3 regions of the Bradyrhizobium roseum genome follow, and region 3 is predicted to be linked to each of the others. Evidence: predicted binding sites of a transcription regulator. Region 3 holds the regulator's gene; each other region holds the start of a gene.

Region 1 (3,263 bases), 590 kb from region 3:
GCGCGGGTCATGGCGACGTAGAGCAGGCGGCGTTCCTCCTCGATCTCGGCGGAGGTGCCGGCGCCGAGATCGGACGGCATGCAGCCGTCGACGGCGTTGAGCAGATAGACCGACTTCCACTCCTGGCCCTTGGCGGAGTGGATCGTCGACAGGATCAGGTAATCCTCGTCGAGCAGCGGCACGCCGGCCTGGTCGCTGGTGGCGTCCGGCGGATCGAGCGTCAATTCGGTGAGGAAGCGTTCGCGCGAGGGATAGCCGGACGCGATCATTTCGAGCTGGATCAGGTCGGCCCGCCGCGTCTCGGCGTCCTCGTGGATGCGGTCGAGATGCGGTTCGTACCAGAGGCGGGCGCGCTCGAGATCGACCGGCCATTCCGAATAACGCAGATTGCCCAAGGCTTCGACGAAGTTTTTCCAGCTTTCGCCGGTGCGCGCGGGGGTTGCCAGCGCTGCGAGGGCGCCGATCGGATCGGCCGCCTCGGCCATATGGTCGAGCACGCGCTGCGCGGTGGCCGACCCGATGCCGGGCAGCAGGTGCAACAACCGGAAACCCGCGACGCGGTCGCGCGGATTTTCGACGAAGCGCAGCAAGGCCAGCATGTCCTTGATATGGGCGGCATCGAGAAATTTCAGCCCGCCGAATTTGACGAACGGAATGTTCCGGCGCGTCAGTTCGATTTCGAGCGGGCCGGAGTGGCTCGAGGTCCGGAACAGCACCGCCTGTTCCTTGAAGCGCGTGCCCGACTCGCGGTTCTCCAGAATGCGCTCGACGATGAAGCGCGCCTGGTCGGCCTCGTCGCGCACGGTGACGAGTTGCGGTTTTGCGGCGGACGTCCGTTCGGTCCAGAGGTTTTTGGTAAAGCGCTCTCTGGCCAGGCCGATGACGCCGTTGGCAGCGGCGAGAATGGTTTGCGTCGAGCGATAATTGCGGTCCAGCGTGATGATGCTGGCGGGCGGCGAAAACTGACCGGGAAAGTCCAGAATGTTGCGCACGGTCGCGGCGCGGAACGAATAGATCGATTGGGCATCGTCGCCCACGACGGTGAGGCCACGGCCTCCGGGCTTCAGCGCCAAGAGGATTGAGGATTGCAGGCGGTTGGTGTCCTGATATTCGTCGACCAGGACGTGGTCGAAGCGGCCGCCGATATCATCGGCCAAAGCGGCGTCGCCGACCATCTGCGCCCAATAGAGCAGCAGGTCGTCGTAATCGAGCACGTTCTGCTTCAGCTTGGCCTCGACATAGCAAGCGAACAGCTCCTTGAGTTCGGCGGCCCAGCCGGAACACCATGGATAGGATGCGCCGATGACCTGCTCGATCGGCATCTCGGCGTTGACGCAGCGCGAGTAGATCGAGAGGCAGGTGCCTTTGGTCGGGAACCGGCTCTCGGTTTTCGAAAAACCTTTCTCATGCCTGACCAGGTTCATCAGGTCGGCGGAGTCTTCGCGGTCGTGAATCGTAAACGCAGGGTCGATGCCGATCTGCTCGGCATATTCGCGCAGCAGCCGGGCGCCGATGCCGTGATAGGTGCCGGCCCAGCTCAGCGCGTCGGTCATCACGCCGGCATTGTCGCCCATCACCTTGCGCGCGATGCGTTCGACGCGCCGCGTCATCTCGGAAGCGGCGCGGCGGGAAAACGTCATCAGCAGGATCCGCCTGGGATCGGCGCCCTGAACGATTAGATGGGCGACCCGATGGGCGAGGGTGTTGGTTTTGCCCGATCCCGCGCCCGCAATCACCAGCAGCGGCGCCGCCGCCAATCCGCCCGCAGCGCCGTGTTCGACGGCGCGGCGCTGCTCGGGATTGAGCGTGTCGAGGTAGGTGGCTGCTGTTAGCACCGTGCGCGTCCGTTCATGATCCGAATCGGAGAGACGGTCGGTGATTCCCGCCTTGGTCGCAACCTGCGAAATGCCGTTTGAAATCAATAGCGACCGTTGGCTATGATTGGCGGAACCAATTTTGAAGAAAGTGCCATCATGCCCGTCGATACCTCCGCCGCCACCGACCGTCTCATGCGTTTCCTCGCCGTCGAAGGCGTCACCGGCAAGGAGGCGACGATCGGGCAGGACCTCCGCGCGACGCTACAGGAGGTCGGTGTACCGGCGGAGGCGATCCGGCTCGACGACGCCAACACCCGGATCCCGGTGCCGACCGAGACCGGCAACCTGATCGTCGATCTGCCGGGGAAGGGGGCCATGCACAACCAGCCGCGTATCATGTTCATGACCCACATGGACACCGTGCCGCTGTGCGCCGGCGCCAGGCCGAAGGTAAAGGGCCGCAAGATCGTCAACGAGGCCAAGACCGCGCTCGGCGGCGACAACCGCTGCGGCTGCGGTGTGCTGGTCACGCTGGCGGCGGAACTGGCGAAGCAGAACCTCGATCATCCGCCGATCACCCTGCTGTTCTGCGTACGCGAGGAGAGCGGGCTCTATGGGGCACGGTACGTCAAGACCGAAGAACTCGGCTCGCCGACCATGGCGTTCAACTACGACGGCGGCGCCGCCTCCAACGTCACGATCGGCGCCGTCGGCGCGGACCGCTGGGAGGTCGAGATCTTCGGCCGCGCCTCGCATGCCGGCGTCGCGCCGGAGCGCGGCATCAGTTCGACGATGATTCTGGCGCTGGCGCTGGCTGATGTGAAGGCGGGCGGCTGGTTCGGCAAAGTGGTCAAGCGCAAGCTGCAGGGCACCAGCAATGTCGGTCCCGTCACCGGCGGCGAGGGAAGGCCGGCTGGCGACGCCACCAATGTCGTGACCGACTATGTCCATGTCCGCGGCGAAAGCCGCAGTCATGACAGCAAGTTCTTCAGGGAAATCACCAAAGCCTACAAGGCGGCGTTCGAGAAGGCAGCCAAGCGCGTCACCAACAGCGACGGCAAGCCGGGCAAGGTCAAGTTCAAGGCCGAGACCGACTATCATCCGTTCCGCATGAAGGAGAACCTGCCGGTGGTCAAACGCGCGGTCGCGGCGGTGTCCGAAATCGGGGCCAGGCCGAACATCCGCGCCGCCAATGGCGGGCTGGACGCCAACTGGATGGTCCGCCATGGCGTTCCCACGGTGACGTTCGGTGCGGGGCAGAATGAGCCGCACACGATCGACGAGTGGATCAATCTCGATGAGTACGACCGTGCCTGCGCGCTGGCGGTCCAACTCGCGACGATGCGATAGGCGCGCCGCGCGAGTCGGCTCGCGCCGCAACAGGATGGGAAGCGATCGACGTCGCTGCACTCAATGATTGCAGAGGGATAAATTTCGCGCAGATTT
Region 2 (3,263 bases), 100 kb from region 3:
GCCATGGGTGCCGGCGCCGGGACCGATATCGAGCACAAAGTCGGCGAGCCGGATCGCGTCCTCGTCATGCTCGACCACGATCACGGTATTGCCGAGGTCGCGCAGCCGCTTCAGCGTTTCCAATAGCCGCGCATTGTCGCGCTGGTGCAGGCCGATCGAGGGCTCGTCCAGCACGTAGAGCACGCCGGTCAGGCCGGAGCCGATCTGCGAGGCGAGGCGGATGCGCTGGCTTTCGCCGCCCGACAGCGTGCCGGAGGCGCGCGCGAGCGTGAGATAGTTCAGGCCGACATCGAGCAGGAACGACAGCCGCTCGCGTATCTCTTTCAGTACGCGGGTGGCGATCTCGTTCTGCTGCGCGCTGAGCGCCTTCGGCACGGTTTCGAACCATTCGCCGGCGCGCAGTACCGACATTTCCGAGACTTCGCCGATATGCTTGCCGCCGATCTTGACGCAAAGCGCCTCCGGCTTGAGGCGGTGGCCGTTGCAGGCCGCGCAGGGGATGTCCGAAAAATACTTTGCCAGTTCCTCGCGTGCCCATTCGCTCTCGGTCTCGCGGTAGCGGCGCTCGAGGTTGGTGATGACGCCCTCGAACGGTTTCTTGGTGTCGTAGGAGCGGACGCCGTCCTCGTAGGAGAACTTGATCTCGTCGTGGCCGGAGCCGTGCAGCAGCGCGGCCTGCGTTTTCTTCGGCAGGTCCTTCCACTTGGTGTCGAGCGTAAACTTGTAGAATTTTCCGAGCGCGGTCAGCGTCTGGATGTAATAGGGCGAAGAGGACTTGGCCCAGGGGGCGATCGCGCCCTTGCGCAAGGTCGCCTCCTTGTCCGGGATGACGAGGTCCTCGTCGATATGCTGCTCGACGCCGAGGCCGCCGCAGGCCGGGCAGGCGCCATAGGGGTTGTTGAACGAGAACAGCCGCGGCTCGATTTCGGGAATGGTGAATCCGGAAACCGGGCAGGCGAACTTTTCCGAGAATAGAATCCGTTCCGGCCCGCTCTTGTCGTGGATCTTGGCGGTCTTCTTGTCGGATTTCTTCTCGGGTTTCTTTTCCTCCGTCGTGCCCGCCGGCGCGTCGGCGTATTCGATCACGGCCAGCCCCTCGGCCAGCTTCAGCGCCGTCTCGAAACTCTCGGCAAGGCGCTGGCCGATATCGGGGCGGACCACGATTCGGTCGACCACCACGTCGATGTCGTGCGGGAATTTCTTGTCGAGAACGGGCGCTTCCGACAGCTCATAGAAGGTGCCGTCGACCTTGACGCGCTGAAAGCCCTTCTTGAGCCATTCGGCGAGTTCCTTCTTGTACTCGCCCTTGCGGCCGCGCACGACCGGCGCCAGCAGATAGAGCCGGGTGCCTTCCGGCAGCGCCAGCACGCGATCGACCATCTGCGAGACGATCTGGCTTTCGATCGGCAATCCCGTGGCGGGCGAATAGGGCACGCCGACGCGCGCCCACAACAGGCGCATGTAATCGTAGATCTCGGTGACGGTGCCGACGGTGGAGCGCGGGTTCTTCGACGTCGTCTTCTGCTCGATCGAGATCGCCGGAGAGAGTCCGTCGATCTGGTCGACGTCGGGCTTCTGCATCATCTCCAGGAACTGGCGCGCATAGGCCGAGAGCGATTCGACGTAGCGGCGCTGGCCTTCGGCATAGATCGTGTCGAACGCGAGCGAGGACTTTCCGGAGCCGGAGAGGCCGGTGAACACGGCGAGCTTGTCGCGCGGTATCTCGACATCGATGTTCTTCAGATTGTGCTCGCGCGCGCCGCGGATGGTTATCGCACGCGATGCCGAGCCGGCGTTGTTCTGGCGCTTCGCCCTGAGCACTTCATCCATGTCGGCATTCCAGGCGCGCGGAAGCGCGCCACGTTGGGCGCGAATGACCGGGCCGGCAAGCCGGGGTCAGGCGCCGATGACTGAAAGCCGGAACGTAGGAAGAACGGAGGGGGATTTCCAGTGCCGATTGCGAATCATCAACGGATTGTTTTGGGCAATCAGCGTTTGGCAGCAATCGTCAGCCGAACGGGAACAGCGCAAAGTAAATCGTGTCGGAAACGGAGAGGATTGCCAATTGGCGCATCGGTCGTGGCTTACATAAAAAGGCCGGCACGAGGCCGGCCTTTTCTCGATCTTAGGAACTAGTGGAGATTAGTACGCGCCGAACCTGTAGTTGATACGAGCGGTAACGACATCGACGTCTTGGCGAATGCGGTTCCGCGCTAGGAGGAAGCCAGCGGTGTTGAAGTCATAGGTCTTATCCTGCATGAACAGGTGATTGTATTCGATGCCAGCTGACCAGTTCGGGGCGAAGCCGTACTCCAGGCCTGCGCCGACGGCGGCACCCCAACGGGTTTCATCGACGCTGGCGAGTGAGGTGCCGACGCCAGTTACTAGCATGCGGTAGCGGTTGGAGGTCACAGCGGCACCGCCCTTGATGTAGAACAGAACGTTGTTGGCGGCATAGCCCACCTGACCCGTGAACAGGCCGAAGGCATCGATACGCGTATCGTTGGTCAGCGCCGGAAGAGCTGCGATCGCATTGCTACCGTGGAAGTCTGCCCAGTTGCCCTGCGCTTCCACGCCGAACACCCACGACGCAGCCTGCCAGCGGTAACCGATCTGACCACCGACGGTGCCGCCGGTTGCGTCATGGCTGCCTAGCGGGATAAAGGGGGCGGCAAAGGTTTCATCCCAAGTGTTGCGGCTCGATCCCCAGCCGCCGTTAACGCCAGCGTAAAATCCGCTCCAGTTATACATCGCGACAGCGACAGGTGCCTTGGTGTAGGGCCGGGCGGCCAGGTCAGCGGCGGCGGCAGGTGCGATACCCAGCGCGAGCAGGGCGGTCGTCGTCAACAAAATCTTCTTCACGTTTTTTCCTTTCGGCATGTCCCACGCAACTACCGGAGCAGTCAATTTCAGGTTGCTCGGTTGTATAGCCCGATACCGCCGCAAAATGCTGTCACTGGAAAACCACATCCGCGGCAAATGTAGGTAAGATGCAACCGATGCGGGTGGCAGGCGCGATGCGGTACAACCAAACAAAAGGCCGGAATATGATGCCGGCCTTTCGCGTCACGTCGGTCCATGAACCCGTATGTGTCGTCGATACCAGTCCCCTTGAGATGCCAGGCCGCCGGCGGAACAAAGCTGGAACATTGGCGGAGAAGATGCTATATGTGGATAACCGTTGACTTGCGGAGGGATCGCTAAGTCGGCGGGGCTTGCGCGTGTATAGGGTCGCCCCGGATGTCTGGAAACGGGCGCAGCAA
Region 3 (3,263 bases):
CCGCGTCATGTGCAGCGTCGGTCATCGATGCCGACCGGCTGCGGCGGCAGGGTGCGATGGCGCTGCGGCGGGGGCCGGAGGGTTTTGTCGTCGAGGCGGCGAGGCCGAGAGGCATCGACCGCCCGTGGTCGCCGGCCGCGGCCGATGAAGGAGAGGCAGACGCCAGCGTGCTGGCGCCTCGCATCGTGCCGCCGCGCGCGGTCGATGCCACCCCGGCGGAAGCCGATCTGCAGGCGGATGAATAGGACATCGCGTTTTCAAGCGAAGCGGAGGCCGGGTCGCGTCAAGAAAACGCGTCAAACAAAACTAATGCTCGTCGATCGCGGGCGCTGACGGATGAGCCGGTATTTCAAACGCGCCCAGATGATATTCCTCGGGCGCATCGGGGGACGAGGGCAGGCCGACCAGTGTGAACGACGCCTCCGGGAATTTCTGCCAGACCGCGAGATCGTCGGCCGTGACGGTGAGCCAGCCGTAGCGGAACATGTACCGCCCCGGCTCGGTCACTCGTCCAGCCTTCTGCCATGTAACCTTGTTGACCACCGATTGCCTCTCGGCGACGCGTAACCTGGAAAACATACCACGACGATCCACCGGCCGGAACCGGCGGATCGGAAGTGGGGTTAACGCGCGACGGTGGATTCGGTTCGGGGCGTTCCAGTCAGCTTCGCCGTGCGGTCGCTCCCGGTCACCGGCAATTGCAGAACGGTCGCGCGCTGGCCGCGGCAGAGTTGTGTCACCAACACGCGGCTTCCGTCCGGAAATTCGATCGCGTCATGGTGACGCTCGGCCACTTCGGTTTCGATCTGATTGAATTTCCCGACCCGCCAGTCGGAGGTTCGGGTCCAGATCCAGCGGCTGTCGTATCTGACCTCCTCGGCGAACGCGAGTTCAGTGCCCGGAAGCATGCAGACCGCGACCGCCGGTTCGCTTTCCGATGCAAAGCCGCGGGTCGATGTACCGCGGAAGGTAGTGGTGATCAGCGTCTCGCCGACCTGGGCAGGCCGGCTCGCGACGGCATGCAGGCTGTAGTCACACATCGGATGGCTCCCTCGATTGAGATAGCAGACCCGTGTCTGGAACGAGGCACCGGCCTCTATCAGAGTGGACTTGGCACCGAGACTTTTCCTGCTTCGGGGCATTTCTGCGGCCGGTGCACCGCGTGCTGATCACAAACGCGATACGCAGCCGCGCAGCAAAAACCCCGGCCGAAGGACCGGGGCTGGATTTGCGTCGCGGTGATGCCGGCGAACGGCAGCTCAGTATTTGCGGTACAGCCCGATCAGCTTGCCCTGGATCCGGACCCGATTGGGCGGCAGGATGCGGACCTCGTAGGCGGCATTCGCCGGCTCCAGCGCGATCGAGGCGCCGCGGCGGCGGAAACGCTTGAGCGTGGCTTCTTCCTCGTCGATCAGCGCGACCACGATATCGCCGGTGTCGGCATTCTCGTTGCGCTGGATCAGCGCCATGTCGCCGTCGAGAATGCCGGCATCGACCATGGAATCGCCTCGCACTTCGAGCGCATAGTGTTCGCCGGAGCCGAGCATGTCGGGCGGCACGCTGATGGTGTGGCTGCGGGTCTGCAGCGCCTCGATCGGCGTACCGGCGGCGATCCGGCCCATGACGGGCACCGCGACCGGACGCTCACCATCGTCTGCTGCAGCCGGCGCGCTGACCGTGCGCTTGCCGAGCGTGCCTTCGATGACGCTCGGCGTGAAGCCGCGGCGGCTGCCGGCGGCGGCGGCCAGTTCGGGCAGCTTGATGACTTCGATGGCGCGGGCGCGGTTGGGCAGGCGGCGGATGAAGCCACGCTCCTCCAGCGCCGTGATGAGGCGGTGGATGCCGGATTTCGAACGCAGGTCGAGCGCGTCTTTCATCTCGTCGAAGGAGGGCGGAACGCCGGCTTCCTTCAGCCGTTCATTGATGAAACGCAGAAGTTCATATTGTTTGCGCGTAAGCATCGCGAGCAATCCCCCGGGGTTGGCGTCGTCTTAGAGTTCCGAATCGTCATGTCCCTCGCAGAAGTCCCCAACCCCTGACAACAGACACTAGCAGTCGAAACAAATCATGAACGGACACTATATGTTCGATATGTGTTCCGCAACCACTTAATTTCTGGTGAACGCGTTCTGCCTCCGTCTCAAGATGCCGGCGGGGCGTCAGTCCGGCAACCGCAGGAATTCGCAACGCGAGCCCTTTACGGCAGCCGGCGCGAGCGGCGCACGTATCACAAGTGCCCGTGCCGCAGCGAGATTCCCCAACAGCGACGAATCCTGGTGGGTCACGGCTACCGCAACCGGCACACCGTCGGCGCGCTCCTCGAGCCATGCGCGCAAGTAGTCCTCGCGCTGGTCGTTGGCCGCCAGGTCGCGGCCCAGCACGGCGCGTTCGCGCACGTGATGGATGGTGTCGCGGCCCAACAGGGCGCGAATCAGCGGCACCAGAAACAGAAAGCCGCAGACATAGGAGGAGACCGGATTGCCGGGCAGGCCGATCACCCGCATCGCACCCAGCCGACCGTGCATCATCGGTTTGCCGGGGCGCATCGCGATGCGCCAGAACGCCATGTCGGTGCCTTCGGCCTCCAGCGAGCGTTTAACGAGGTCGTGGTCGCCGACGGAAGCGCCACCCATGGTGATCAGGATATCGGCTTCGAGCTCGCGCGCGCGGCGGATGCCTTCCGCGGTGGCGGCCAAGGTATCGGCGGCAATGCCGAGATCGGCGACCTCGGCACCCTCAGCGCGCGCCAGGGCCCGCAACGCATAGCCGTTGGAATACACGATCTGGCCGGGACCGGGGCTCGTTCCCGGCATCACCAGTTCATCGCCGGTGCCGAGCACGGCGACTTTTGGCCGGCGGCGCACCGCCAGCTCCGGATAGTTCATGCCGGCGGCGAGCGACAGATCGCGGTCGGTGAGGCGGCGTCCGCGCTTGAGCAGCACGTCGCCCTCGCGGAAATCGACGCCGGCGGCGCGGATATGCCGTCCCGGGACCGCTGCTTCGGTGATGGTGATGTGGTCGCCGTCGACGGCGGTGTCTTCCTGGATGATGACGGCGTCTGCGCCGTCGGGGATCACGCCGCCGGTGAAGATGCGTACCGCTTCGCCCTTGCCGACCTTGCGCTCGAACGGCCGCCCGGCGGCGACTTCGCCGATCACTTTCAGCCGCGCGCTGGTGTCGGCGGCATCCGACGCACGCACCGCGTAGCCGTCCATCGCCGACATTGCCTGCGGCGGTTGGGTTCGCCGTGCCGCGACGTCGCG

Evidence for each region. The regulator LexA, encoded in region 3, represses DNA repair genes until DNA is damaged. The targets are predictions, from matches to a motif close to TGTTCNNNNTGTGTTCNG.
Region 1: the regulator LexA is predicted to act here: its motif matches at 1,946-1,963, upstream of QUH67_RS13740 (ATP-dependent helicase).
Region 2: the regulator LexA is predicted to act here: its motif matches at 1,919-1,936, upstream of uvrA (excinuclease ABC subunit UvrA).

The regions. Positions count from the first base shown of each region.
Region 1 covers NZ_CP129212.1:2,907,483-2,910,745, forward strand. Annotated here, with positions in the region: gene QUH67_RS13740 (ATP-dependent helicase) at 1-1,835, opposite strand, end outside; gene QUH67_RS13745 (M20/M25/M40 family metallo-hydrolase) at 1,974-3,167, shown strand.
Region 2 covers NZ_CP129212.1:3,606,400-3,609,662, forward strand. Annotated here, with positions in the region: gene uvrA (excinuclease ABC subunit UvrA) at 1-1,830, opposite strand, end outside; gene QUH67_RS17280 (outer membrane protein) at 2,143-2,862, opposite strand.
Region 3 covers NZ_CP129212.1:3,502,133-3,505,395, forward strand. Annotated here, with positions in the region: gene QUH67_RS16770 (ComEC/Rec2 family competence protein) at 1-245, shown strand, start outside; gene QUH67_RS16775 (hypothetical protein) at 307-579, opposite strand; gene QUH67_RS16780 (hypothetical protein) at 624-1,040, opposite strand; gene lexA (transcriptional repressor LexA) at 1,260-1,961, opposite strand; gene QUH67_RS16790 (molybdopterin molybdotransferase MoeA) at 2,160-3,263, opposite strand, start outside.